Regions from separate parts of the Paenibacillus sp. J22R160 genome, predicted to be linked through region 2. Evidence: riboswitches for the same ligand, from Rfam matches in the RefSeq annotation. Region 2 holds a riboswitch; the other holds the start of a gene.

Region 1 (15,103 bases), on a different contig from region 2:
GGGAGGAAGCACCACAACGATCAACGCAGATGATCTTGTTTTCCGCCGGAAGCGGATTACGGGCTTCTGGGCGTCCGACTGGGTGAAGACCCAATCCATCTTTGAGCTGCTCTCGCTGCAAGGCACTATGAAAAAGTCGGTCGGATCGCAGATTCAGACTGAGATTAGTCAGACGTTCTCGCTCAGTCACACGGTTGATGCCATAGAGCAGTACGCGGCGAACATGACCTTAGGCAAAGTACTGCTGCTGCCTGTGTAGCTGAACAAAGAAAAAAAGCCTGTCCGCAAAGTAGACCAAAACTACTTTGCGGATAGGCTTTTTTGCGGTGGGAGGCCGCGCTGCCGCATCAGGAACTACGGTCCGTTATTTTGATGAAATCTGCTGATTTCATCTGCCAGACGGAACTACAGGGACTTATTTGCCCAGAAAACACAGGTTTTCAGGTAAATTGGCCGGAATAGCGGAACGTAGTTCCCACTGGCTAGCGCAATGCCTCTTTAGCAGTGAAATAGAGGAACCTAGTTCCCCTTCGGCAATGCTGGGTCTGGTTGGGTTTGGTTGAGTCTGGTTGGGTTTGCTTCGTCTTGCTACGCTTGGTCTAGAACGTCTCGGCACCAGTTACGCCCTCCCCGCTAGAACTCTGTAATAATCGTGAGGATCACGGGTCTCCGGCCGGTCTTTTCATAAAAGAAACGCCCCAGCACTTCTTTCACATTCATTTTCAGCACATTCCATTGGTTGGGCGGCTCTTGCCCCGTTTGCAGCCTATTCACCGTATCCGCAGCCAGAATGCTCGCTCGATCTATGAGATCCTCGGATTCACGCACATAGACGAATCCTCGTGAGATAATGTCGGGTCCTGATAGAATTTTGCCATCCGTTTTGCTGAGAAGGAGAAACACGATAAGGATCCCATCCTCCGAAAGCTGCTTCCGATCACGCAAAACAACATTCCCCACATCGCCCAAACCATCGACTAGTGTATTGCCCGCCGTGACCTTACGGCTTTGCGTCGCCGCTTCTTCTTTGATATCTACAACATCCCCATTGTTCAATATGAAAATGTTAGCAGGCTCGACCCCAACAGACTCCGCCAACATGCGGTGTTGATGAAGCATCCGATATTCGCCATGAATCGGGATAAAATACTTCGGTTTCATGAGCGTCAGCATTAATTTCAGCTCTTCTTGACTGCCATGGCCAGAAACATGCATGCCAGTCACTGAGCTTGAGCCGTAGATGACCTCCGCTCCAAGGCTAAATAAATGGTCTACGGTCTTGGAGACATTGCGCTCATTTCCTGGAATCGGCGATGCGGACAGGATGACCGTGTCCCCCGGGTGGATTTCTACATTCCTGTAGTTCGAGCGAGATAGCCGGGATAAAGCGGCCATAGGCTCTCCCTGGCTGCCGGTACAGAGAATGGCAATCCGATCCGCAGCTAGACTGCCGATCTCCCCCGCTTCTACCAGCATCCCATCAGGAACCGTCAAATAGCCTAGCTCGGAAGCGATTTTCACGACGTTAACCATACTGCGGCCCAGCAAGGCTAACTTACGATTCGTCACTTGCGCGGCATCGATTACCTGCTGGAGCCTGTGGACATTGGAAGCGAAGGTGGCGATGAACACTTTTTGCTTCGCTTTATGAAAGGCCTCCTCGATATGTTTCCCGACATGGCTTTCCGATGGCGTATAGCCCGGGCGCTCCGCATTCGTGCTCTCGGATAAAAGAAGCATGACCCCCTTCGAGCCAATGTCCGCCATTTTATGAATATCCGGATACTGATTATTGACCGGTGTAAGGTCAAATTTGAAGTCTCCCGTATGGACGACTGCTCCCTCGGGCGTATGAAAAACAGCCCCAAGACAATCGGGGATGCTGTGATTGGTTTTGAAAAAAGTGGACGTAATGCTGCCAAGCTCAATCGTGGAATCAGAGGTGATCTCGATAAGCTTCGTATTGGCAAGCAAGCCCACCTCTCTGAGCTTCACTTCAATGAGCCCTATCGTTAAACGCGTTGCATAGATCGGTACGTTGATTTGTTTGCGTATGTAGGGAATGCCCCCGATATGATCCTCATGCCCATGCGTAATAACCAGCGCACGGACCCTATCGCTATTTTCAAGCAAATAGGTAATATCAGGAACGATGAGATCCACGCCCAGCATAGTTTCATCCGGGAATTTAGACCCGCAGTCGATCACGATAATATCATTCGCATATTCGACGACATACATGTTTTTGCCGATTTCATTAATACCGCCTAAGGAGAAGACCGATAATTGCTGATTCAGCTTGGTCACCTTACTTACCCCCTGTGTCACTTTCATTTGCGTTAATTTCCCACAAGTGGTGTAAGGCTATGCAAGAATGATCTACTCCTGCCAGGCAAAGCGGTATCCAATTCCCGGCTCCGTCAGAATATAGCGGGGTCTAGTCGAATCTTCTTCGATTTTCTTCCGCAAATGGCCGACATATACCCTCAGATATTGGCTGTCGGATTCATATTGTGAACCGCCCCATACTTGCTTAAGTAATTGACGATGCGTCATGACGCGACCGGCATTGAGGGCCAGCACTTTTAGCAAATCATATTCTGTGGGCGTCAACTTGAGTTTCTCCCCTTGGAGTTCAACCACCCGTTGGGATAAATCAATAACCAGATCCCCTAGTTTCAGCACAGGTTCATCTTGCGTCTTAGCGATATGGCGTAAAGCAACCCGCATACGGGCCATAAATTCCCCCATGCCAAACGGCTTCGTCACATAATCATCGGCTCCCCGGTCCAAGGCAGCCACTTTGTCCTGCTCCTGATCTTGGGCAGTTAGAATAATGATCGGCACCTGCGACCATTCGCGAATATGCTTTAGTACTTCCATCCCGGTCATATCAGGTAATCCGAGGTCTAGTACGATTAGATCTGGCCGTACCATCGTGGCCTGCAATAAGCCCTCTTGCCCCGTAGCAGCTTCCGTCACATCGAAGCCATGCGCATTTAACGTAACTCGCAACAGCTTGCGAATTTGCGCCTCATCATCAATAATTAAAATCTTCGCCCCAGTTGCTGTCATGCTCATCCCCCTGTTTCTCAGCGAATTGTAAAGGCAAGCTGATATGAATTGCCGTTCCTTTGGGTTCATTTCTTTGTGCTATGATTTGCCCGCCATGAGCTTCCACGATGCTTTTACAGATGGCAAGCCCTAATCCGGTACCGGGAATATGTTTGGTTAATTGACCCCTATAAAACTTTTCAAATACACGATCCAAGTCACCCGCCGCAATGCCTGCACCTTGATCCCTAATGGTCAATTCAAGCATTTCCCGGCGCTGCACCGCTTCAATCACGATTTCGCTGCCTTCTGGCGAATACTTGATGGCATTGCTGATCACATTAATCAGCACCTGCTCGATCAGCACATCATCCAGCGGGACAGAGGGAAGCTCAGGAGCAAGTCGAATGCTCACCTTTCTCTGCTGCAAGGCATCCTTCAGCTGGGCAAGCGCAACCCCCACAATATCCTCGATCCCGCACCACTGCTTATTTAGCCGCAGCATGCCGCTCTCGATCCGGACCATGCCGAGCAAGTTGCCTACCAGCCTGTTCATCCGTGTTGAGCCCTCGCGAATAGTCATCAGCAGCTCACGTCGGTCTTCAGGGCTAAATATAGCTTCGCTTTCTAGCAGTCCTGTCACAGAGCCAATGATGGTAGCTAAAGGCGTTCGCAGCTCATGAGAGAGGGAATCCAGCAGCGCAGTCCGCAGCTTCTCAGACTCGGCTGTCAGCTGCGCCACTTTCGCTTCATTAGCCAGCTTGACGCGGGAAATCGCAACCGCCACCAGATCCGAGAGCGCTTCGATGATCCGAATAAGCTCCGGCATCTCCGCTAACGGCCGATCACCTACATACACAGCTAATACACCGTGAACTTGCCGATCTGTCTCGAAGGGGACATAGAGCGTTGACGACTCCCTCAACGAATGTGTGCCGCGCCCCGCACTCGCATGATGATTGTAAACCCAAGCCGCGATAGACAGGTGGGATTCATCTGTCGCCCACTCTGTCCCGTCCTTGGAATAGGCTCCTACTTGCTGTTCCCCCGAGAGGTTCGGCAATAAGATAGCAGCTTTTGCGCTTAATGCTTCGGAGACATGCTGCACAATCTGATTGAGAAGTACTTCTAAATCAGAAATTGCCGTAATCTTACGGCTTAGCGCATACAGGGCAGCCGTACTGGCTTCTTTCTGTTGTGCTTGATAGATCTGATTTCGAAGCTTCGAAGCCAAGCTCGCCGTGAGGGCGGCAACGGATATAAATACAAGAAATGAGATCAAGTAGCGCAAATCCGCAACGGTGAGACTAAAGACAGGAGGGACAAATAAGAAATCTAAGGATAGAACGCCAATTGCGGCTGCAAAAAAAGAAGGCCCCCTCCCCCAGCGCACAGCGCTAAAAAGAACAGGAAGCAGATAGAAAAGAGAAACATTCACCAAGCCTAAAAAGTCACCAAGAGCTTTTAAAAATAAGGTCATCACAGCAATAAAAAGAGCTGTAAGCGCATATGACTTCCATCTAATCCAACCATTTGTTTTATTCATCATGCTATTATTTTACCTTATTTCCCGCTGATTGCCACATTTCATAATCGGCTACAATTAACACATCCATTTGAGTGGCCAGTGGCAGCAACTTTTTAACTGTAGCGTCTTTCCATACAATAATTTGCGTAGCTCCCGCCAAACTTGCTTGAGAGGCAAACATACTTGGGATTGCTTTACGGCTCACTACTTCTTGGTACACAAACTCGCCTCCGAGCCTAACCGTCAATTTCTCTAAAATTTCTAGCTTAGGCTTCCATTGCTCGTTGCTCCCAACTGCAATAAAGCTTACATACCAAGCCGCTTTAAGTCGATGCGCGATTCGAAATCCCCGGCGAATTAAGCGGTCAGCTTGCGAGACCTCCGTGATGCACACGTAAATAACCTCTTTTCTCCGCCATGGACCGCGAAGGGAGTTCTTGCGCTCCATAGATTCCAAACGCTCATCTACATCATCAGCAATTTCACGTAAGGCTAGCTCCCGCAAGGCGATCAGGTTACCGGTTTTAAAAAAGTTATTCAACGCTTGATCCACCTTGACCATCGCATAAATCCTGCCCTCCCTCATGCGAAGCTGTAAGGCTTCAGGAGCCACATCAATTAACTGCACTTCATCGGCGGCCCGAAGAATACTGTCAGGGACTGTTTCACGAACCCGAATTCCGGTAATTTGCTCAACGGCGTCATTTAAGCTCTCTAAGTGCTGAACATTGACCGTTGCAATGACGGATATGCCAGCTTCTAAGATTTCCAACACATCTTCGTACCTTTTTTTATTTTTACTTCCGGGGACATTCGAATGGGCTAACTCATCAACTAAAATGACTTCGGGCCGCGCTGTAATGATCGCTTCCGTGTCCATCTCCTCAAGCTTCACACCTTGATAGGCAATCTCTGCCCGCGGTATAATGTCAAGCTCGCAAATCTGCTCGATCGTTCCTTTTCTTCCATGCGTTTCGAGCAAGCCAATCTTCACATCGATGCCTTTTTTGAGCAAATCATTGCCTTCCCGCAGCATCGTGTAAGTCTTGCCTACGCCTGGGGCGGCTCCAATATAGACCTTGAACTTCCCTCGTTTGATTTTTTCGATTTTCGCTTGTACCTCTTGATTGCTGAGACGTTTATATTTGTACGGCTCCTTCGTTCCCTGTATGTGAGTAGGAAGAATGCGCTCCCCTTCTCGTGAGGCACGATCAGCAACCAGGAACACATCGATATTCTTGACTCTTTTTAAAATGCCATTGATGACAGATCCTTGCCAAAAGGTTTGCCACTTGGTTTGTTTGGAATGCCCCAAGACAATACGAGTTATTTTATGAGTAATCGCATAATTGACTAAGGCTTTTGGAATACAACGGCGCATACGCAGCGGCAGCTCCTCAAATTTGCCGCCGACTTTTTCGACAAGCTTCATGATAGATCTTCGAAAAGCAGCCGCTTCCTTCGAGAGGGTTTTATTGAATTTACGCAGCGTCACAACATGAAGATCACCGTTCAAGCGCTTCGCAATCTGTTGTCCTCTCCGCACATAAATGGAACCGTTCCAATGATATTGGGCGGTTACCAGAATGCTCTCCGTTGCTCCAGAGGGCCCTAGAATGCCCATCTGCTCACGATGGGCTTCCAACGAGTCATTCACGTCCTCGGCAACAAGACGCAGGGCCAGTTCTCTTAATACGCCTAAGTTGCCGCGCTTGAAAAGGGCAGAATCTTTATTTCCCTTGAGATGACCCTCTTCCAGTCGACTTAGAATCATTTCGGGCGTGGCATCAATTAATCGAACCTCATCAGCCAGCTCCAGCGTATCTGAGGGCACACAATGCCCCACTTCAATACCTGTCAGCTTATGTGCGACCTCCATAGTCGCAGCCAGCTCATACACATTCACAGTTGTAATTACACTAATATTGTTTGCAAGCAGAAACTTAATATCATCCAAACGCTTGGGGAACCGGGCATCTGATCGATTAAGATGGGCTAGCCCGTCTACAAGAACAACCTCCGGATTTCTCTTAATTAAAGCATCCAGATTCAAATCTTTCTGCTCAACGCCATCTTTCATCCAATGAATGCTCGGCACTCTTTCCAAATCACCTAATTGTTCCACGGTTTCCGGCCTTTGGAGGGTAGATACCGCACAGATGACCACGTCGATTCCCTGCTGTTTAAGATTATGCCCTTCCCGCAGCATATGGTACGTCTTCCCTGAGCCGCTGACCGCACCGATATATATTTTCAGGTTCCCGCGATGCAACTTAGAGATGGATAATAGGATCTCTTCCGGCGTTTTCCTTTTGAAACCTTCCAATCCAGCATCCTCTCCTTTCTCCTCATAATGACGCAGAAACCACTCTCGACGATCGAGAGTGGTTGCCTGCTACTTACAATTTCACTTGTTTTAACAGTTCTATATTCAGTTCTGTTACATTCACCCTTGGCTCACCGAAAATACCGAGCTGTCTGGTTTTTGTAAACTTATCAACGAGATCGTTAAGCACGTTCTCCGCAACTCCTGTTTCTTTGCTAATTCTAGGAACCTGGGCTTTTGCCCCTTCTGGTGACAAATCCGGATCGAAGCCGGAGCCAGACAAGGTGACCAAATCAGCAGGAATATCGGTTAGGCTAGGATTTTCCTTCTTCAAGGCGTCAATCTTTTCTGCCAATGCCGCTGCATAGTCGCTTGAGGCTACCGCCGTATTGGAGCCGACAGAAGCTTTAGGATCATACTTGGCTGTAGATTCTCTTGGATGAAACAGCTTAGGGGACTCAAAGCTTTGAGCCAGCAATTCTGAGCCGACTACCGCTCCGCCGGATTCAATCAGACTTCCATCTGCTTGTTTGGGAAATAAAACTTGAGCCACACCTGTCGTAACAAGCGGATAAATGAGCCCGCAAACGATCATGAACAATATAGATACACGAATTGCTATAAAAACCGATTTCATGACGCTATCTCCTCGCTTCTCTTTCTCTTTAAACGATATTCAGTCCGTGAAGTATCATATCAATGATTTTGATCCCAATGAAAGGTACGATTACACCGCCAATACCATACAGCAGCACATTTCGGGACAATAAACGATCAGCTGACATCGCGCGATACTTAACGCCCTTCATCGCAATTGGAATCAGCAGCGGGATGATAATGGCATTGAAGATTAATGCGGACAGAATAGCCGATTCCGGCGATGCCAGATTCATAATATTCAAGGCCTGCAGCTGCGGCATAGCTAAGATAAACATCGCAGGAATGATCGCGAAGTACTTAGCGATATCGTTAGCGATGGAGAAGGTCGTTAAAGCTCCACGTGTGATCAACAGCTGTTTCCCAATGGAAATAACGGAAAGCAGTTTCGTTGGATCCGAGTCCAAATCGATCATGTTGGCAGCTTCCTTCGCAGCCATTGTACCTGAGTTCATCGCTAAACCTACATCCGCTTGCGCCAGTGCAGGAGCATCATTCGTTCCGTCGCCTGTCATCGCAACAAGCTTGCCTTCTTGCTGTTCCTTTTTAATCGCAGCAATTTTATCTTCCGGTTTCGCCTCGGCAATAAACTCATCTACACCTGCTTCAAGGGCAATTGTTGCAGCTGTCAGCGGATTATCCCCCGTACACATTACGGTTTTGATACCCATTGCGCGCAGCTCGGCAAAACGCTCTTTCAAGCCAGGTTTTACGGTATCTTTGAGGTAAATAACACCGTAAATTCGCTCATTAATCGCTACAGCAAGCGGAGTGCCTCCGGCCTTAGCGATTCGGTTCGTTATCGCCTCTAAATCATTAGGAACTATACCGCCTAAAGCCGTTACATATTTTTTAATCGCGTCAACTGCACCTTTACGAACCTTGGAGCCTCCTGCGAGATTAAGCCCTGACATACGCGTCTCAGCCGTGAACTCTACAACTTCCGCACCTTCATACGCACCTGTTTGCCATGACTCACCAAGTTTATTAGCAAGCTCAACAATGGAGCGTCCTTCTGGTGTTTCATCTTTGACAGAAGCTTGCAGGGAAGCAAACGTAATGTCTTTAGCCGTCAGGCCATTTACAGGAACGAACTCGGACGCCATCCGATTCCCGAATGTAATGGTTCCTGTTTTATCCAATATCATCGTATCGATGTCGCCTGCGGCTTCGACCGCTTTACCGGACATAGCCAGAACGTTAAACTGTGTTACACGGTCCATACCGGCAATACCGATTGCGGATAAAAGACCCCCGATTGTTGTCGGAATAAGACAGACTAGCAAAGCGATCAACGTGGAGATTTCCAATTTAACACTCAAATACTGCGCCATTGGCACCATCGTCATAATGACGATCAAGAAGATCAGCGTCAATACAGCAAGCAGTGTCGTTAAAGCAATTTCATTCGGCGTTTTTTGACGTTTCGCGCCTTCAACGAGTGCAATCATACGGTCTAAGAAAGATTCGCCTGGATCGGTCAAGACTTTGACAACGATATAGTCAGACGCTACCCGTGTACCGCCAGTTACAGAGGAGAAGTCGCCTCCCGCTTCCTTAATAACAGGAGCGGATTCACCTGTAATGGCTGATTCATCAATGGAGGCTAAGCCTTCAATGATTTCCCCATCGGAAGGGATGATTTCACCCATCTCAATACGAACAATATCGCCCTTACGGAGTGTCGTAGAAGACACTTCCTTATAAGAGCCGTCCTTTTGAACCAGACGAGCCTTCGTATCGGACTTCGTTTTCCGCAGAGAATCGGCCTGCGCCTTACCTCTCCCTTCCGCCAGTGCTTCCGCAAAGTTAGCGAAAAGCAGCGTAAAGAGCAGAATCAGAAAGACCGCAATATTATAACCCCTGCCTACTTCTGTTGAGCCAAATAGATCAGGTGCAAAGGATAGCAGCAAGGTAATGACGGTTCCTACTTCAACCACGAACATAACCGGATTTTTAATCATTACCGCGGGATTCAGTTTCTTAAATGAATCCACGATAGCTTGATTGACAATTTCTTTTGATAATGTTTTTTTACGTTCCACAGCCATGTAAATCCTCCCTCTCTATTACGTCTATCCTTAACGCGCTGCCAAGTGTTCAGCAATCGGCCCCAATGCCAGCGCCGGGAAGAACGTTAGAGCACCGATAACTAAAATGATCATGATCAAAATCCCCATAAATAAAGGTGTGTTCGTCCGAAGTGTACCTGTTGTAACCGGCACTACACGTTTAGTAGCAAGCGAGCCTGCTATCGCGAGCATGGCGATAATGGAAATATATCGTCCAACCAACATGACAAGACCAATGCTCATCGCATAGAAGTTCGTACCCGCGCTCAAACCACCAAAGGCAGATCCGTTATTGGCTGCACCTGAGGTGAAAGCGTACAGGACTTCCGAAAGGCCGTGCATGCCTTGATTCGCTATGGAAGTGACCGATTCAGGGCGAATAAGCGCCCAAGCTGTTGGTGCCAAAATAATGAGCGGGTGCGTCAGAATCGCGATCGCAGCCAGCTTCACTTCTTTACCTTCAATTTTTTTGCCCATAAATTCAGGCGTACGTCCAACCATCAGTCCACAAATGAACACGGACAAGATGAGATAAAGCAATCCGTTTAATAAGCCGACCCCTTTACCTCCGAAAACGTTATTTAACATCATTTCCGCAAATGGAACAATGCTTCCTAGAGGTGTAAGCGATTCATGCATCGTATTCACACTACCTGTTGTAGCTGCTGTCGTAACGGTTGTGAACAGGGCCGTTTCGGATAATCCGAATCGAACTTCCTTACCTTCCATATTGCCATGGACGCCCAGCGCATCTACAGCAGTTATGCCTTTATACTCCGCATAGAATATCGTCGCAAGCATAACCAGGAAGATAATTCCCATGGCAGCAAAGACGGTCCAACCTTGCTTCTTGTTCTTAATCATTAATCCGAATGCATACACGAGTGCTGTAGGTAACAGCATCATACAAATGATATGGATGAAGTTGGTGAAAGGTGTTGGATTCTCAAACGGATGCGCAGCATTCGTCCCGAACCATCCGCCACCGTTGGTGCCAAGATGCTTAATTGATTCCAAAGAAGCAACTAGACCACGAGTAATCGTTTGTTCAGCCCCTTCAACCGTTGTCGCTTGCGCAGCACCCAGCAAGGTTTGCGGCACGCCTTGAAAAACTAAGATTAAAGCGACAATGAAGCTAAGCGGCAAAAAGATACGAGTAATCGATCTCGTCATATCTACGTAAAAGTTACCGAGATTATCTTGACGGCCAACTAATCCACGGATAAAAGCTACAGCTACTGCGAATCCAGTTGCCGCCGATGTAAACATCGGGAAGGTAATGGCTACCATTTGAGAGAAATAGGACAGTGTATTTTCACCACTGTACGCTTGCCAGTTCGTATTTGTAATAAAGGAAATCGCTGTATTGAAAGCAATCGTTGGCGATACATTACCGATCCCATCGGGATTCAGCGGTAGATAACTCTGAAGCCGGAATATGGCGTACATCAGGATCATCATGACGAAATTGACGATTAATACGGCTCCTAAGTACTTTTTCCATCCCATCGCTTCTTCTTCTTTAACACCCATCAGGCGATAGGACATACGCTCAAAGGGACCGAACACGCGATCCAGGCCACTCTTTTCATAACCAAATACTTTCACCAAGTAAATGCCCACCGGCTTCACCAGAAGCATGATAATCACCAGTGTGACAATTACTTGTAACAATCCCATACCCATAGTAGGTTCTCCCCCTGCTTACTTAAGCTCTAATTTATCCATTAAAATTTCTCCGGCTTCACTAGTACAAAGCCAAGATACACCATCATAGCTAGCGCAATTATTCCAATCACAATCATTTGGTTGCCTCCTATTCAAAAGCTTGCATCGAAAGCATAAGCTTACGCTTTTTCACAAAATTTCATAAATCCCCAGAATCCAAGAAAGGTTAATGCCATTAATATAATCATTGTTACATCGTTGTACATAACGCACCTCCTCCAATCAGACAGTACCTAATTTATTTGTTTGTAATAAAGAGGATAGAAGGAACTTCACATCACCGTTTTTCGAATAAATAACGTAGTCAGCGCCTAACCCTTTGTAAATTAATCTGGGATTTATACTTTGGGTAACCACATACATTGGCCCTGAAGTCCAACTGCGGCATATTTGAATGTAGCGGCAGCATAACGTCAAACTCTCCTCGAACAAAATGATGCTTCCGATCGGATAATCGGGAATGATGGATTCAGCCTTTATCGACGTATCCACCTGCATGATTTTTTTTACTCCCTGCCCTTCTAACTTGAGTTTTTCCAACTTATTGTTTGTTAATGCAACAAAAGGAAAACCACTCAATTTTATTTGTTTCATGAAGTCTTCGCCTGCCTTAGTAGGCGCAGCTATGAGCAGCAAATCGCTTTGCATGACTTTCATCGCTTCCTTTCTTACCTGACTCATTGTAACGCTGAACGGTATAAAAATGAGGTAAAGAATCTATAGCTCGCATATAAAAAAAGCATAAAAATGCGATGCTTAGAAAGAGACATAAGCCTCTGAATGGTCAAAAATATAAGTGCGATCTGATAATACATCCAGCTCTTTTTTACCTATAGATCTATGTTGAAGCTTGTCAGCTAAATCCGTTAATGCCGATTCCATAACATGCGTCCTTACTTCTCCCCATGCCTCTTTTTTCTGATGGACATACTGCAAACCATCCTCAAGTGAAAGCCCTTTGAGCTTCTGAAAGACCACAGCCCATTGAACGAAATCCCCCTTCAGGTTACCGCAAGGAATTTCATAATCACCTAAACCGCTCGTTCCCAGACTTGTTGAGATTGAAAGCATTCCGCAATGGCAGTCGCGGCCATGCCCAGGCAGCAGTTTGTCAGATAACTCATCATCAAAGCGATAGCATTCAATTCGGGTAATTTTGCATTCGGGAACCATTCGTAGATTCACTCTCCTCAATTTTTGAACAACAAAAAGAAGCCTGCGAGCAGAGAATCTCTGCTCTCGGGCTTCTTGGCAGCTTGTATACACAAGCTGTAATTAGCACAATAGAACGTTGGCTCTCTCCCAATACGCTTACGAGGTTAGCTGTCGGATTCGGGCTTGGAAGCGCCCTACCTTGGCAAGCTGGAGCTTGCTTTTGGATTCACCCCGCGAAGACGTTGATGCTACAATCGTCCTCTATTGGTTCCCCCGTTCCCCTTGCGGGGACTCAGCGTTTTCAACTTGATGTGAAGTTGATGCTCTGAATCTTACGCCTTGACCTCCGTCTTGTAAAACGAACCGCGATCTCTTATTTGCCATAATGACTTATGGATGCGCTTGCAATTAAAGAAAGCATTCATTTTCGATATTCATGCTTCGATTTTCTTCCGTTTTCGGCATTTTTATCTTTTTTTTATGTGTTTCCCCCCTTTTCTTTACCCCATTTTTACTACTCTCAGCCTTACAATTGAGGAGCAGAACACACACATTATTTCTGTCAGGTCTTACGTGTAAAGGAGAAATTACGATGGCTTCCACTCCCCGTTATTATTTAGGGATAGTCCCACAAGCGTTAAATCCGGTTTCATTAACTTACGAGTGGTTCGGCGTCTTATGGCTAGAAGAAGATAACCGTTTCCCTGTCATTGTCGGTTACTGGTTTTGTAAGGAGAAGCCTGAGATTGTTCAAAAAGCGCAGCAAGCTGGATACTACAAATGGGCCGAGATCTCCGAGCACTACGTAATCATGAACATGTACAGGTCCATACGAAATAAACAAAAAGAGCAGGACTGGGAGAAGCGATCAAGGCTATCGATCCGTATGAATTTCACATCGCCGTGGAAGAACGTTCCAGCCGGATTGTATGTCATCAAATCAAGAGAAACCTTTCCGCTGCATGCTTCTGCCATCTGTAAAAAGAGGTTTTTCCTTTGGTTGGAACATGCCGCTGTATGTGAAACCGAGCAAGAACTTCAAGCCTTCATCCGACGGGTGCAAAGAGAGCACCACATGGAGAAAACAATAAAAACAGGGAGCCCTACGATGTAGGGAAGCCTAACACGTAAAAAAAGTACAGAAACGGCGAATTATCGCCGAATCCTGTACTTTTTATTGATTTATCCTATCTACTTTTTCAAATGATACGGTACCGTCGTCACGATGAGATCCCGTCTGTACAGCAGAAACGCGCGGATCAGCAAGCTGGACTGATTATGGAGAATGTGCTGCCAGTTTCGTTTGGGAATAAACTGTGGAATTAAGACGGTTACCCGGAAATTCGACTCATTCGCCTTATGTTCCACGGTATCGATGAACTTCGTCAACGGTTGAATGATGCTTCGGTAGTGAGAATGCAGCGTGACTAATCGTACATCCGGCTGCCAACACGCCCATTTCTCTTGAAACTGCTTCTCGGCCTCTCGATCAAAGGCCACATACACAGCGATAATCTGGTCCGGCGCCAGCGATTTGGCGTAATTCATGGAATTTTCCACGACATGTGTAATGCCCGCGACAGGCACGATCATCACATTGCCTTTGATCGGAATAGAAGGCTCACACGTCGTGATTCGGAGCTGCTCACCCACGGCCTCGTAATGCTTTTTGATTTTATGGAACGTATAAACAATCAAGGGGAGGAATATAAACACAGGCCATACCTGCTCCAGCTTTGTGATAAAAAAGATCAGCATCACGGTAAAGCTAATCAAAGCGCCAATCAAATTGATCGTTAGCTTGACGATCCAGCCTTTGGGCTTCTTGCGTACCCACTTCACCAGCATCCCTGTTTGTGCCAGCGTAAAGGGAATAAACACGCCAACGGCATACAGCGGAATAAGATGTTCTGTCCTGCCTTTAAACACGATAATCAGAATGATCGACATAATCGCCAGGAAAATAATCCCGTTCGAATACCCCAGTCGATCTCCTCTGATCGTAAACATTCTAGCGATATATTTGTCCCTGGCCAAATTAACAGCGAGTAACGGAAATGCCGAATACCCCGTATTGGCGGCAAGCACAAGGATCATCGCGGTGGTGCCTTGGATGAAGTAGTACATATAATTCCTCCCAAATGTTTGGGAGGCAATTTGTGAGACTACGGTTTCCTCAGCTTTGGGTACGATGCCGTAGGCAAAAGCCAAATACACAATGCCCGAGAACAATATGGCAAGCAGCAAGCCCATAGCCGCTAGGGTTTTGGAGGCATTATTCGGTCCTGGCGCTTTAAAGTTTGGAATCGCATTCGAGATCGCTTCAACACCCGTTAAGGCCGAGCTGCCGGATGCGAAAGCTTTTAATAACAAGAACAGTGTAATTCCAGCAACCGGCGTCCCCATAGTCGCATGCATCTCAGGTGTGACTGTTCCGGTCAGCCCCTTATATAAGCCTACGCAGATTAATATAAACAACGCCAAAATGAATAAATAGACGGGATATGCCAAGATGGAGGCTGACTCGGTGATTCCTCTAAGATTCAGTATCGTTATGGCGACAACGAGCAGAGTAGCAATATT
Region 2 (15,103 bases):
ATCAATCGAATCAGCGTATCATTCAGCTTATGGAGAAAGTAATGACGGAGGTTGGCTTCGATCCAATCTACTACATGGAAATTGATTTCCCGTCGAATCAATCCTATGATGTGTACAGACCGGGGGAGACGGAGGATAATTTGCCGATCCTGCTTTTGGATCATAAGGAAACGTTAACCGAAATCACCCATCGATCGGAGATTGTTCAGTCTATTAGCGGTTTTCAAATGGGTAAGCATCATGTCTATTACCCCGAGGAGCTGTTGGAGCGGTTGAATGCTTCGGCGTATCCGGAATTATGGGAGATGCTAGGCGAGCAGGAATAATACATAAGAGGAAGCAAGGAGAAGAACATGCTAACAGACTCACACACACATTTAAATGCGGAACAGTTCAAGGAAGATCAAGACGAGGTCATACAACGTGCTCACGATGCAGGAGTTACAAGAATGGTGAATGTTGGTTTTAATCGAGAGACGATTCCTAGTTCAATAGCACTTGCCGAAAAATACGATTTCATCTACTCAACAGTAGGTTGGCATCCTGTAGACGCAATTGACATGATGCCAGGAGATTTGGAATGGATTGAATCGCTGTGTCAGCATGAGAAAGTGGTGGCAATCGGGGAAATCGGACTGGATTACTATTGGGATAAGTCTCCTAAGGATGTACAGCAGCGGGTGTTTCGGGAGCAAATCAGATTAGCAAGAAAGCTTCAAATGCCGATAGTGATTCATAATCGCGATGCGCATCAGGATATTTTGACCATTCTAAAAGAAGAGAAAGCGGCAGATGTCGGGGGGATTATGCATTGTTTCTCGGGGAGCTGGGAGACCGCAAAGCAATGTTTGGATATGAATTTTCATATTTCCTTCGGGGGACCTGTTACCTTCAAGAATGCAAGGCAGCCCAAGGAAGTGCTGGCGCAGGTTCCTTTGGACCGCTTGCTAATTGAGACGGACGCTCCTTACTTGACCCCGCATCCTTTCCGCGGCAAACGCAATGAATCGGCTTATGTTCGGTTGGTAGCCGAAACGGCCGCGGAAATTAAAGGCTTGAGTCTGGAAGAGCTTGCAGAAATAACGACAAACAACGCTATCGCCTTATTAGGTCTCAAGTAAAGCGTTCTTTGCAAATTTCCGTCGAAGCAAGACTCCGCAGCTGAGCGAGATAAAGAGGAAACCGATGAGCGGTACGACAATGTAGATAGGTGAAGATCGAATTAATAACGGAACCGAGAGCATACATAATTCTAGCAGTAAGGCTGACCAGATGATGAAGGCCAAGGAGCCGGCTTTCAGCTGACGGTTGAGCGGGTACATGTCAAGCCAAAAGGTATAGCGGTGTGAACGCTCAAGTGGCGTCAGTTGAACCATGGAAATGACTAAAGCGATAAAGAAGATGAGAAGTCGAGCTGTGCTGCTGCTTGAAACGGCGATGGCTAATGTGCCCAGTAAGGATATACGTAATACCATCGCGAATAGCTCCGTTCGTAGAAATGTTTTCATATATAGGTACAGATAAGCTGCATCCTGTTTAAAAGGAATAAATCTTGTGACCCCGCTGATCCAGCTTCGGCGGGCTATTCGCGTTCCCAACTGCGGTACATCCACGAACCAGTTGAAAAAGGCATAAAGCCGTGCCTGCTGCTGCCTTTCCTTCGCTATGAGATAGTCCCACCCGATATAGTATTTGGATATGTAATGCGCAGCTGTTAACCAAGCCAATGTAAGTACAAGAGCAGCACCGCTGGCCCAGAGAACGCTTGTAAGAAATTGCAGAGAAATCAGAGCGGCTGTTGCTATCCAGCGGAAGGTGATGGAAGCCCTTCTCGCACGCTCATGGGTGAATCGGCTTTCTTGCCAACTAGCCAATAAGTTGGCTACCTTCATTAATAGAAGCGAAGCAAGCATCCATAAGAAATGCTGTTCGGCATGACCGAGGCAGTGATGATACAAGGGCCATAGTACAACCAACGCCAGAAATGTCCAAAATGCTTGCAGCACTAAGCTGTACATGAATCCGCCACGGAAGTAAGGACCCATCTGGTGTTCAATCCTCATTAGGAACATACGGTCTGCACTTCTTACTAGTGTGCGAATCGGGCTTGAGGATAACAAAGGTACAAGCAGTAATAGGACGATCCACAGATAAGGATAATCTGTCGGAAGGCGCTGTAGTATTTTTGCATAATAATAGGAAGAAAGGATGACAAGAAATAACAGGAAGCCAAAAAAGTTGCTGCGCGCTGCATACTGCAGGTAGCCCATGGATTCCTTCATATAATGTTCAAATCTCTTCTGCCATAGGGCACGGGTGTCCATGTCCATCGCCTTCATACCAGTTCTCCTTTTACAAGCTTATAAAAGATGTCGTCCAGTGACGCTTGCTGGAGCCCAGTTTGCTGACGTAATTCGACTAAATCACCTTGAGCGACCATATGTCCTTTGTGAAGGACGACATAGTTATCGCAATATTTTTCAATCGTAGACAAAATATGCGAGGATATGAGGAATGACGCGCCATGTCGCTTCATTTTGACCATTAACTCCAGTAATGAACGGATTGCTAACGGATCGAGCCCGAGAAAAGGTTCATCAATGATGTAGAGAGAAGGTTCGATCAAGAACGCATTCATGATCATGACCTTTTGCTTCATTCCTTTGGATAGATGGCTTGCGAAGGAGTTGAGCTTGTCCTGCATGTGAAACTGCTCCAGAAGCGCTTGTGAACGGGAGAGATAGTCTTCTCTCGATAAGCCGTATGCCATGGCGGTTAACTCCAGGTGTTCCCGAATTGTAAGCTCTTCATATAGCTCTGGACTTTCGGGTACATAAGCATAAGTGGCACGGTAAGGCAGCGGATCTTCGGCTAGCGTCAAGCCGTTAATTCGGATTGAACCCCTTTGCGGTTGAAGCAGACCAAGAATGTTCTTGATGGTTGTACTTTTTCCTGCGCCATTCAGTCCGATCAACCCCATCATTTCACCCTGACGGATCGAAAATGTGAGGTCATGAAGAACAGGTTTATTTGGTAAATATCCCCCGAATAAAGAGTCGACTTGTAATATGGGCCCCATCTCAGTGCCTCCCTAAATATCTAATTATTGGAATTTAAACATAGGTTTCATACCTGATAATTATAAACAAATTTAGTTTGGAAGCCTAGTTTAAGAGTGAAAACGCGAAGAAACTTAGTAATCGTACGTTATAGTGAGATAAATGTAGATAAAAAGTGCTTTTATTTCGAAAATAAGCTATTTTTAATTGATTTAGCCCTTTTTAGTAGGTGTTAATCCCTTTACAGGCAGAGATTAACAGCGTAATATACTTTTCATAATAACTTAATAACCAATTTGCCATTTTTCCATTCGCTGAGTTCCAATTATGGGAACGGGGGAACCACTGTAAGCTTATAAAGCGGTATCGCTGACGAAGTGAACAGAGTGAGTAACAGGGGTGAATCTTGGACGTTAACGGAAGTTTACGTCTGAGTAGGGCGACTCTCACGTCCGAATCCGTCAGCTAACCTCGTAAGCGTAAGAGAGGTAACGATTGTCGTGCGTGCTATTTGTGTATTTTACTATGCAAACTAAGCCAGCGAGAAGAGTCCTCTTCTTGCTGGCTTTTTGTCCCCATAAGGACTTATAACTACTTCGGACGACTAATCGTAGCCCGGAACTCAAAGGATGATGAATAGCAAAGCGGGGCGGGACGACCAGAATGCAGCCGTTTCTAAGCAGCTGCCGATGGACGACACGTTAAGTTAAATTAAAAACCTTAGTCGCGTCAAATTTAATCATGCTGTAACCTGGCGGCGAGGCTTTGAAGGAGGACCGAAGAAGTGGGCAGTATCTCTTTTAGCGAGACCCATGTAAAACGATCATCCAGCATGTCCTTCGCATTGCGATGGAAGCATGAAAACTTGCGTTTGATTTTAAGCCTGGCTATAATCTCAATCGCAATGACTTTCATGTTTTTGGTGTTGTTGTACGGTACGGCTACCAAGAGCGTATCCGTGGTTGTGAATGGACAAGAAACCGTTGTGCATACGAAGCAATGGGTCCTGCAACGCCTACTGGATGAACAAGCCATAACGATTGGTGAACACGATGAAATATCTGCAGACCCTACAGCTACAATCAAGGGTGGGGACAAATTCGTCATCGAGCACGCTTCTCCAATTCAATTGACTGCTGATGGAAAGACCACCACTGTTTACACAACTGCAAGAACGGTTGAAAGTGCATTGCAACGTTTACATATTGCACTTGGGGAGCACGATAAGCTGACTCCCGAACCGACATCCTCTTTAAGCACAGGCGATGAGATCAAAATCGTCCGTGTGAAAAAAGAGACGGAAGAAGTAACAGAGCCGATCGCATTCGACACGGAGAAGAAAAGTGATGCATCGCTGCTTAAGGGTAAAGAGCAGGTCGTTCAAGAAGGTAAAGAGGGCGTACTTCTGAAAAAGAAAGAAAAGACTTACGAAGATGGCATGTTAATTGCTGAAGCTGTTGTAGGTCAAGAAGTACAGGAACAAAGCATTAAGAAAGTCGTGTCGGTTGGCACGAAGAATCCCGTTGTTGTTCTATCGGCATCATCCCCTAGTGTGGATGAGGTTTCTAAGAATGGTGTAACATTCGGGTATAAACAAATCTTGAAGAATGTGAAGCTCACGGCTTATTCAGCGGGAGCCGATTCAACAGGGAAATCCGAAGGTTCTCCTGGGTACGGTAAGACGTATACAGGAACTACGGTTACTGAGGGCAGAACGATTGCGGTCGATCCGAAAGTTATCCCACTGGGATGGTGGGTTTACATTGAGGGTGTTGGCTTCCGTCGTGCTGAAGATATCGGTAGCGGTGTGAAAGGCCAAATGATCGATGTCTACTTTGAAGATCATGGTTACGCCAATAAATTCGGAACGAAGCAAGGGTACACGGTCTATGTTGTAGGACCGAAAAAGCCGTCTGAAAATTAACGTGTAAACGTCTATTTCAGCGGGAACAATGTCAATATACGTTGCCAGGCAAGCAGCCTGGGCGAAAGAAGAGGGAACCCCTCTTCTTTTTCTGCGTACTGGGAAGGGAACCGATTATGATTAAAGAAGTCATTGTCGTCGAAGGCAAGGACGACACGGCAGCTATTCGCCGAGCTGTCGAGGCGGATACGATAGAGACAGGCGGCTCCGCCATCGGGCAAGCCGTATTGAAGCGAATAGCCCTCGCGCAGCAGCGCAGAGGCGTCATTATTTTTACGGATCCGGATCACGCAGGTGAACGGATTCGGAAGATTGTGGCGGCCAAGGTGCCAGGCTGCAAGCATGCTTTTATCACGCAGCAGCAGGCTGAGTATAAAGGCGACATTGGCGTGGAGAACGCAGCGCCGGAGATTGTCCGGGAAGCGCTCCAGAACCTGCGGACAGAGTACGACGGGGCTGTGTCACAGCTTACCATGGAGGATCTCATAGCCGCCGGTCTGATCGTTCATCCGGAGGCAGCCTCCCGCCGACTTGTCGTTGGCAACGCGCTTGGCATCGGTTACTGCAATGGCAAACAATTTTATAAGCGATGTGCGATGTTCCAGATCTCGCGTGAGGAATTTGAAGCTGCCTTGGAGCAGCTGGAACCGCAGTTATCGTGAAATATAGTGGAATTCAGAACCTATAGATAAAAGAGGGCTACAAAATGACTATACCCGGCAACGAAGTGATTGTAACAGCAGAAGATGTCGCAACACCTAGTAAGACGAAACAAATGATTAAAAAGCACAATCTTGTGCTCAAAAAGAGTTTGGGTCAGAACTTCTTGATTGACCAGAACATCCTGAGCAAGATCGTTTCGGCTGCTGAGCTTGGGCCTAACAAAGGCGCGCTGGAAGTCGGCCCTGGCATCGGGGCGCTCACCCAGCAGCTGGCCAAGCTCGCAGGGCGCGTCTTGGCCGTGGAGATCGATCAGCGTCTCCTGCCTATCCTAGAAGAGACGCTAGAGCCTTATCCCCATGCGAGTGTCGTGCATGGCGATATTTTGAAGACCGACCTGCCGGCATTGTTCCGGCAGCATTTTGACGGGCTTGATGGCGTCAGTGTCGTCGCCAATCTGCCGTACTACATCACGACGCCGATTATTATGAAGCTTCTCGAAGAGAAGCTTCCCCTGGAGAACATCGTCGTGATGATTCAAAAAGAGGTTGCCGACCGCATGGCGGCCCGCCCGGGCACCAAAGATTACGGCAGCCTCAGCATTGCCGTGCAGTTCCACTGCGAGCCGGAGCTTGTCACGATCGTGCCGCGCACCGTCTTTGTGCCGCAGCCGAACGTTGACTCTGCCGTCATCCGGCTGCGTGTGCGCAAAACCCCGCCGGTCGAAGTGGCGGACGTGGACTTCTTCTTCACCGTCGTCCAGGCTTCTTTCGTCCAACGTCGCAAAACCTTATACAACAACCTGGCTGCGCGGTTCTTTACCAAAGAAAACAAACCGGAGCTGGAAGCTCTGCTCCAGACTATCAACATCGAGCCTTCGCGCCGCGGCGAGACGCTCAGCATGGAAGAATTCGCGCGCTTGTCGACTGCGCTTCGCGCGCACGGATGCAAATAACCCGCACCAAATGCCCAGCCCTGCCATAGGATAACCCATGGAGGGGATTTGTGCGATGAGGCAAGGTGATTTTGTAACCCGTAAATCCTATGGCGGCGACGTCATGTTTAAGATTGAACGTATCGATCAATTGAAGGCTGTCCTGCGCGGCGTCGATTACCGGCTGCTTGCAGATGCGCCTTTAGTAGACTTAACACTGACGAACCCGACAGAGACGATGGACCACCCTAGGTCGAGTTCGCCGGAATTTCGCGAGTCACTGCGGAGGCTGGCGGTTGCCCAAGTGCAGCTCCAGGAGAAAAATCAACTCTCGGTTGCCCATAATCAGAAAGTGAACGCGGGATATTTCGAAGTCCCGGGTAAAGTGCTGCACTTGGACGGGGATCCGACCTATCTACGTAAGAGCATGCTGCTCTATGGAGAACTTCGCGTGCCCGCTGAGGGTTTCTATATTCCTGAGGCCCAGATGGCCGAAGCTCTCCACCGGCTGCTTCCACAAATTAAGCCGGATATTGTCGTCATCACGGGTCATGACGGAATACTTAAGCATCGTAAAGCCGCTGGACCAGGCGGTTTGTCTAGCTATAAGAATTCACAGAACTTTGTGAACGCTGTTCAAGTAGCGCGGCAGTATGAACGCAATCGTGATGCGATGATTGTCGTGGCTGGAGCTTGCCAGTCTCATTTTGAGGCGTTGCTTCGGGCTGGGGCGAATTTCGCGAGTTCGCCTGCGCGCATACTCATCCACGCATTAGACCCGCTGTGCATCGCTGCAAAGTTATCCTATACCTCCGTGAAGGAAACGATATCCATGTTGGATATTATGGATTTGACGGTGACCGGGCTTGATGGTTTGGGTGGTGTGGAGACAAGAGGGAGCTACCGAATGGGCGTTCCCGGTATTCAACATACAGATGAGCATGCGTAATTGCTTGATCATACATGGTTTTCTTTCATGGACACTTGCCTGCTGCTTCTCTCTTAAGAGAGGGCGGTGGAGGAGTGTTCTTTTTTATTTGGAAAAGTGTGAATAATTTGCGAACTTTGGAGACAACCTGTACAATGGGGAATTCGGTAAATAGGTGAAAATGCCGTTGACAACTGGATTATGGTGCTGATATAATATTTGACCCTGTTTGACATGCTTGTCAGAATGGGTTATAATTAACAAGGAAAGAGGTGGTAGTTGACAATGGCAAAAAATGCGCTGTTGGAAATCAAACGCAGTTTGGAGCCCCACGTCGGGCAGAAGATCATGTTGAGAGCGAATGGTGGCCGTCGAAAGACTGTCGAACGTTCCGGTGTTTTAGAAGAAACCTACCCTTCTGTGTTTATCGTGAAGCTTGACCAAGAATCACACGCCTTTAAACGAGTGTCATACAGCTACGCCGACATTCTTACCGAATCTGTTGAGGTTACGGTATGTAATGATGATGGTCAGGTTCGTATCACCTATATCCAACATTAAGCTTAATAAGTTTCTATAATGAACAGACCCTAGGGTCTGTTTTTGCATTTGAATGGACCTGCTGCGACTGGGCATACTAACTTTACTTTACGCTTACGCTGCCAGCTTTGTTTCACAGAAGCTCGTGCTAAGCTCAGGAAAAGGAGGTTTTTTGATGAGTCGCAGAAGAGGTGTTATGTCGGAAAGCTTTAAAAATGAGTTAGCGAAGGATCTTGGATTTTATGATGTTGTTCAGCGCGAGGGTTGGGAAGGAATCCGCACCAAAGATGCAGGGAATATGGTGAAGCGAGCTATTCAGATTGCGGAGGAACAGCTGGCGAAGCAGTATACAGCCTCTGCACAGCCTGTTACGCAAGCATCATACGGTCAGAATAGCTTCACACAGCCTAGCTACGCACAAGCGCCAATGTATAACCAACGGGTTGTACAGACGCCACAGCACTACGGACAGCAAACGGCGACCTTTACACCTTCCTATACATCTTCTAATTCCCAAAACATGTATGCCTCGTCTACGCCAAGCGGGCAGTCACAAGCGGGCTGGAATCCCATATCATCAACGTCTCCTCAAGCGGCGCAAGGCGAACGGCGTCCCTACTACAGCTAAAGCGAATGCTTTAGCTTTTTTTTTGCGCTTTTGTTATAATATTTGAATGGCAAACGAGCAAAAGAAGGTGAGTCCTGATGAAGATTTTTGAAAAAGCACCGGCTAAAATTAATTTATCCTTAGATGTTTTACATAAAAGATCAGATGGTTATCATGAAGTTGAGATGGTCATGACCATGGTCGACCTGGCCGACCGGATTGAGATGCAGGAGCTTTCACGGGATACGATCATTATTTCCAGCCAAGCTGGCTATATTCCGTTAGATGAGAAGAACTTGGCCTTTCAGGCTGCGCGGCTTATCAAGGATCGCTATGACGTCAAACAAGGCGTCTACATTCATTTGGATAAAAAGATCCCCGTGGCTGCAGGACTTGCAGGGGGCAGCAGTGACGCGGCAGCAACGCTTAGGGGTTTGAATCGACTTTGGAATTTAAACATCCCTATGGAGGAGCTGCAGGTGCTTGGCGCTGAGCTTGGATCGGATGTGCCTTTTTGTGTAACGGGAGGAACGGCTGTCGCCAGAGGACGCGGAGAAAAGCTGGAGCCGATCGTCTCGCCGCCGCAATGTTGGGTTGTTTTGGCCAAGCCTCCCATCAATGTGTCCACATCGGAAATCTACGGCAAGCTGAACGCCCGTGAGATCAAGAATCACCCTTCAACAGAGAATGTGCTGAAGGCGATTCGTGAGAAGCAGTTTGATCAGCTCTGCGGAAACCTCGGCAACGTGCTGGAGGAAGTGACGCTGGACCTCTACCCGGAGGTTAGGCAACTGAAAGATTGCATGCAGCGTCTCGGTGCAGATGGTGTTTTAATGTCCGGAAGCGGACCAACGGTGTTCGGACTTGTCTCCAAGGAAGCGAAGGTGCCCCGTATATATAATGGGCTTCGAGGCTTCTGTAAGGATGTTTATGCGGTTCGGATGTTGACCTAGCATAGTGAAGTTGTGTGCAAGGAGCCCAGAAAGGGCTCTTTTTTAACGGAGTGGATAAAGGGACAGCGCTTAATCTACTGGAAGTTGTCTCGTTGTCTCATAAAGCAACAAAGATAAGCCGTCAGGCTCCTGCCTAGGCGGCGCTTTTTTGCGGAAATGTCCCCTCACCGAGGAGTGTTTTCCTTCGTGTTAGTATTATGTTAGGTATATGTTAAGTTAATTTTCATGTGAAGCTTGAATAAATACGTATAAAAGTGGTATATTTTCTTTATATTATTCGGATTTTTGGGGGGTAGTGCGATGAAAAAGTTGAAAAGGAGCGCTAGGCTGGTAGAAATGACGCAATACTTGTTATTTCGCCCCCATTCGTTAATTCCTTTAACGACTTTTGCCGAGCGTTACAACTCAGCGAAGTCCTCGATCAGTGAGGATTTGGCGATTATTAAAGAAGTTTTTGAAGAAGAAGGACTCGGCGAGCTGCAAACGCTTGCGGGCGCGGCCGGCGGTGTGAAGTTTTCACCGAAGGTACCAAAGGAAACCTCATTGAAGTTCATAGGGCAGCTCTGCTTGCAGTTGCAGCAGCCTGAACGGATCCTGCCTGGCGGTTATTTATATATGTCCGATATTATGGGGCAGCCCCAGTATTTAAATGAAATAGGCAAAACCTTTGCATCTGCGTTCGCAGGGCGTGATATCGATGTGATTATGACCGTAGAAACGAAAGGCATTCCGCTCGCGTACGCGACGGCTACTTATATGAATTTACCCGTTGTTATCGTTCGCAGGGATAGTCGGGTAACAGAAGGTTCGGCCGTAAGCATTAACTATGTTTCGGGCTCGAACAAGCGTATTCAGACCATGTCGCTCGCAAGACGCGCTCTGAAAGAGGAATCCAAGGTGCTTATCATCGACGATTTCATGCATGTTGGCGGAACCATTCACGGCATGATGGATTTGCTGGCGGAATTCAAGGCCTCAGTCCAAGGGGTTGGCGTCTTCATGGAATCTGTTGAAGTGGAAGAGCGTTTAGTAGATCAATACGTATCGCTGGCCCGACTGTTTGGCGTAGATTCCAAGACTAAGCAAATCACGGTAGAACCAGGTAATTATTTTGATAGTAAAAAAGGAGACGCGTAAAACGATGGAATTCATTTCAACAACAGCAGCGCCTGCTGCAATCGGACCTTACTCGCAAGCCGTTAAGCTAGGAAACTTGCTGTTTACTTCGGGACAAATCCCGCTCGGTTTGGATGGACAAATCGTAGAGGGCGGCATTAAGGAGCAAGCACATCAAGTGTTTGCAAATTTGAAAGGCGTGTTGGAAGCAGCGGGCACATCTTTTGGTCAAGTTGTGAAAGCGACCGTTTTCTTGAAGGATATGAATCAGTTCGCTGAGCTGAATGAAATCTATGGCGCCTATTTTGGTGAACACAAACCGGCTAGATCGACTGTCGAAGTGGCCAGATTACCACGTGATGTTTTTGTCGAAATAGAGGTAATTGCTGTGATTCCTGTCGAAATTTAACAGTAACATTAAGATTGTATAAAATTATCGAAAATTTCAAAAAAATAAGAAGGAATTTGCACAACGATGTGGAATATTACACCCAAGTCTCAGAGATGGAAAAAGGTGGTGAACACAAGTGCAAATTACAGATGTAAGGCTCCGCCGGGTCAACTCCGAGGGGAGGATGAAGGCAATTGCTTCCATAACTATCGATAATGAGTTCGTAGTACACGACATACGTGTTATCGATGGGAATAACGGTATGTTCGTGGCTATGCCAAGCAAACGGACTCCGGATGGGGAGTTTCGAGATATCGCTCATCCAATTTCTTCTACTACCCGCGAGAAAATTCAAGCTGCCGTATTAGCTGAATACGACCGTGCAGCGGTAGAAGAAGAGGTTATTGAAGAAGGTGCATAACGTATATTAATTGAGGGGGCCCATCAGGGCTCTCTTTTCTTTTGGGTGGCTTTGATGCTATATTTGGTAAAGAACTGTTAACTACATTATTTAGGCGTAAATCATACAGCTATTTATAATAAAGGGGTTGGATAGTCTTTGAAGCTCATGGCGATTGTGTTAGCGGCAGGACAAGGTAAACGAATGAAATCGAAGCTGTATAAGGTGCTTCATCCAGTTGCAGGCAAACCGATGGTAGGGCATGTTGTAGATACACTTCGGCAAATAGATGTAACAAGAACTATGGTTATTGTGGGATATGGAGCAGAAGCGGTACAGAGCTATCTTGGAGATCAAGTTGAGTATGCGCTGCAGGAGCAACAGTGCGGGACGGGTCATGCGGTGCTGCAAGCAAAGGAGTTACTAGGCGACGAAGACGGGATGACGGTTGTCATTTGCGGAGATACGCCACTGATCTCAGATGTAACGCTTAAGAATACGATTGAACTTCATCAGCGTTCGGGCGCGTCGGCTACAATCCTGACTGCGAATCTCGATGAGCCGCAAGGCTATGGTCGTGTTATTCGCGGTGAAGATGGCAGAGTTGCGCGAATAGTCGAACAGAAGGACTGCAATACCGAGGAAGCGGCTGTTCAGGAGATTAATACGGGTACGTACATTTTCGATAACCGGAAGCTCTTCAAAGCGCTGAGCTCTGTCACAAACAACAATGCTCAGAATGAATATTACTTGACGGATGTCATCGGTATCATGACGGGTGCAGGGGAAACTGTGCAAGGGTACTGTATGGCGGATGCTGCGGAATCTATCGGGGTGAACGATCGTGTTGCGCTAGCGGAAGCAGAACGCTTGTTCAAAGCGCGCATTAACCGTGAACACATGCTGAACGGGGTTACGATTATTGATCCTGCCAACACGTACATTGAGAAAGATGTTGTGATCGGAGCGGACACCGTTCTGCTGCCAGGTACTATTTTGCGCGGGAAAACAATCATTGGTGAGCAGTGTACGATCGGACCTCAAACCGAGATTATCGACTCTGTTGTGAAGGATAACGTTACGATTAAGCAATCCGTGCTGCAAGAGGCCTATGTGGATAATGAAGCTAGCGTTGGGCCTTTCGCTTATTTGAGGCCTGGAGCGGATATAGGGAAGCAAGTGAAGATTGGCGACTTCGTCGAAATCAAGAATGCGAAGCTTGGCGACGGTTCGAAAGTATCTCATTTAAGCTATGTAGGTGACGCGATTGTCGGCACGAACGTGAACATTGGCTGCGGCGCGATTACAGTGAACTACGATGGATTCAACAAGAATATAACGGAAATCGGGAACGATGCGTTCGTAGGCAGTAATGTGAACTTGATTGCTCCTGTGAAAATCGGCAATGGTGCGTACGTTGTCGCAGGCTCGACGATTACACATGCCGTGAACGATGGGGATCTGGCTATCGCGCGGGAAAGACAAACGAACAAACCGGGATATGCGGATAAAATCAAAGGCCGGATGAAAGCAAAGAAAGAAAACAAAGCAAAAAAAGAATAGGAAAACGTTAAATTTCCCTTGCAAGGGGGAATTTGGATGGAATCTCTTAAGGATGGGTACGCTATGAACTAGCTGTTACCCACTTGGCGTCGTTTACGAAAGTAAATGTGCTGAGCAAAATTCTTAGGAGGTTCTTTTTCATATGGCATTGTCACTGAAAGCGGAAGCCCGCAAGGACACAACGAAAAACGATATTAAACAACTGCGTGTAAAAGGCAAGGTGCCTGCGGTCGTATACGGCAAAAAGGTGGCTGCAACGGTCATTACCGTCGACCAGAAGGAATTAGTGGCGCTGCTTCGCAAAAGCCCGCACGCCGTTATTGAGCTGGAGATGCCGGACGGCAGCGGCAAGCAGCCGGTCATGATCAATGAAATACAGCGTAACCCGCTGAACCGGGAGCTGCTCCATGTTGACTTCCATCAAATCAATATGGATGAGCCGGTCAAAACGGTGGTTACCCTGGAATTCATCGGGGAAGCCGTGGGGGCCAAAGAGGGCGGTATTTTGCAGATTCAATTGCATGAGCTGGAAATCCGCTGTTTGCCGAACGAAATACCGGCTTCCATCGCTGTGGATATTTCGAAAGTAGGAATCGGAGAGAATATGCTGGTCAGTGAACTCAACGTGCCGGGGAAGATTGAAGTGAAGTCTGATCCGAGCGAGCTTGTTCTCACCATTCTGGCGCCTCAGAAAGAGGCTCCTGAGGAAGTTGCTGCTCAGGGCAAAGAGGATAAGCCAAGCGAGGCTAGTGAGGAAGCGAAAGAAGAGCAGACCGTATAGACTTAAAGAAGGGTACCCTCGCCGATGCGCAAAGGGTATCCTTTATTTTTCCTCTTCCTTCCGCTAATACCCAGGCCTGGAAACAATAAAGTGCGTATTTCTGTTATAAAACGTATTATTAATTTTAATAAAATGAGGGCTGTAAAATTCAATATAGCCTATATCCTTATGTAGATTTTGATAGTATACTTGGACGGGAATACCGGCATCTATATGATCTTGAAAATGATGATCGCTTGTAAGTTGTTGACCGTTTAGATACATATTCGCTGTTTCACCCGCAGTTATGAATTTTATGGTTCATTTTAGTAACATATAGGTAAACAATAACCTTAAGATGCAGGTTACGCCAAGGATTTTTTAGTAAACGGCTAGGAGGAACTGGAAGAAAATGAAATGTTTTATTGGACTGGGTAACCCGGGAAAGCAATATGAGATGAATCGGCATAATGTTGGGTTCATGGCCATAGATCGTTTTGCCGCCAAATGGGGAATCAACTCTTTTCAAAATAAGGGTAAGGGACTGCTGGGAGAGGGGAACGTGAACGGCACGAAAGTATTTTTGCTGAAGCCGATGACGTATATGAATCTTTCAGGTGAATCGATGAGAGCGATCTTGGACTTTTATAAAGCGAAGGTGGAGGATGTCGTCATTATTTATGATGATATGGATACGCCTTACGGGCAGATCAGGCTTCGCTATCAAGGGAGTGCAGGCGGCCACAACGGGATTAAGTCCATTATTCAGCATGCCGGGACACAAAGCTTCAACCGCATTCGCGTAGGCGTGAACCGACCTGCTCCTGGCTATAATATCGCCGATTATGTCTTAGCCAACTTTTCCAAGGAAGAGATGAAGTCGCTGGATGACGTGCTGGATCTGACCTGCGAAGCGATGTTGTCGTGCCTGGATGAGCCTTTCGAGAAGACGATGGGCAAATTTAATAAATAAGCAAGAATCGCTTGTCTTAAAAACATAATATGCATGGTCCTTATTCGAAAATGACAATGGTACATTCGGCTAATTTCTCCGGAGAATGGTCATACTAGGATGTAATCGAATCGTCGAAGGAGGCATACATATATGATTAAGTACATTTGCAGGCATTGTCATACCTTTGTCGGGGAAATTAATCAAGCCATAACGGAGCAGCAACTGGGCTTCCATTTCTTGACCCCTGATGAGCGTAGAGATATAATATCGTATAACACGAATGGTGATGTTACGGTTAGGGTTGTTTGCGACT

The links. Region 2 has a riboswitch for cyclic di-AMP ahead of AC58UW_RS30710 (resuscitation-promoting factor). Riboswitches for the same ligand answer to the same signal wherever they lie in the genome.
Region 1: linked by a shared signal. The riboswitch ahead of AC58UW_RS24230 (hypothetical protein) and the one ahead of AC58UW_RS30710 (resuscitation-promoting factor) in region 2 are both predicted to bind cyclic di-AMP.

What each region holds. Positions count from the first base shown of each region.
Region 1 covers NZ_JCAUAU010000015.1:97,399-112,501, forward strand. The annotation lists gene AC58UW_RS24180 (zinc-binding dehydrogenase) at 1-259, shown strand, start outside; gene AC58UW_RS24185 (ribonuclease J) at 634-2,307, opposite strand; gene AC58UW_RS24190 (response regulator) at 2,380-3,075, opposite strand; gene AC58UW_RS24195 (ATP-binding protein) at 3,041-4,600, opposite strand; gene AC58UW_RS24200 (histidine kinase) at 4,608-6,908, opposite strand; gene kdpC (potassium-transporting ATPase subunit KdpC) at 6,982-7,545, opposite strand; gene kdpB (potassium-transporting ATPase subunit KdpB) at 7,574-9,616, opposite strand; gene kdpA (potassium-transporting ATPase subunit KdpA) at 9,647-11,317, opposite strand; gene AC58UW_RS24220 (potassium-transporting ATPase subunit F) at 11,365-11,442, opposite strand; gene AC58UW_RS24225 (hypothetical protein) at 11,588-12,046, opposite strand; gene AC58UW_RS24230 (hypothetical protein) at 12,122-12,538, opposite strand; cyclic di-AMP (ydaO/yuaA leader) riboswitch at 12,658-12,828, opposite strand; gene AC58UW_RS24235 (hypothetical protein) at 13,113-13,634, shown strand; gene AC58UW_RS24240 (APC family permease) at 13,712-15,103, opposite strand, start outside.
Region 2 covers NZ_JCAUAU010000028.1:42,507-57,609, reverse strand. The annotation lists gene AC58UW_RS30730 (HD domain-containing protein) at 1-326, shown strand, start outside; gene AC58UW_RS30725 (TatD family hydrolase) at 354-1,121, shown strand; gene AC58UW_RS30720 (ABC transporter permease) at 1,107-2,339, opposite strand; gene AC58UW_RS30715 (ABC transporter ATP-binding protein) at 2,336-3,079, opposite strand; cyclic di-AMP (ydaO/yuaA leader) riboswitch at 3,362-3,554, shown strand; gene AC58UW_RS30710 (resuscitation-promoting factor) at 3,844-4,983, shown strand; gene rnmV (ribonuclease M5) at 5,100-5,645, shown strand; gene rsmA (16S rRNA (adenine(1518)-N(6)/adenine(1519)-N(6))-dimethyltransferase RsmA) at 5,690-6,598, shown strand; gene yabG (sporulation peptidase YabG) at 6,654-7,526, shown strand; gene veg (biofilm formation stimulator Veg) at 7,791-8,066, shown strand; partial or broken gene AC58UW_RS30685 (small, acid-soluble spore protein, alpha/beta type) at 8,221-8,391, shown strand; gene ispE (4-(cytidine 5'-diphospho)-2-C-methyl-D-erythritol kinase) at 8,751-9,605, shown strand; gene purR (pur operon repressor) at 9,906-10,742, shown strand; gene AC58UW_RS30670 (RidA family protein) at 10,747-11,130, shown strand; gene spoVG (septation regulator SpoVG) at 11,249-11,533, shown strand; gene glmU (bifunctional UDP-N-acetylglucosamine diphosphorylase/glucosamine-1-phosphate N-acetyltransferase GlmU) at 11,672-13,075, shown strand; gene AC58UW_RS30655 (50S ribosomal protein L25) at 13,218-13,856, shown strand; gene pth (aminoacyl-tRNA hydrolase) at 14,248-14,808, shown strand; gene AC58UW_RS30645 (anti-sigma-F factor Fin family protein) at 14,941-15,103, shown strand, end outside.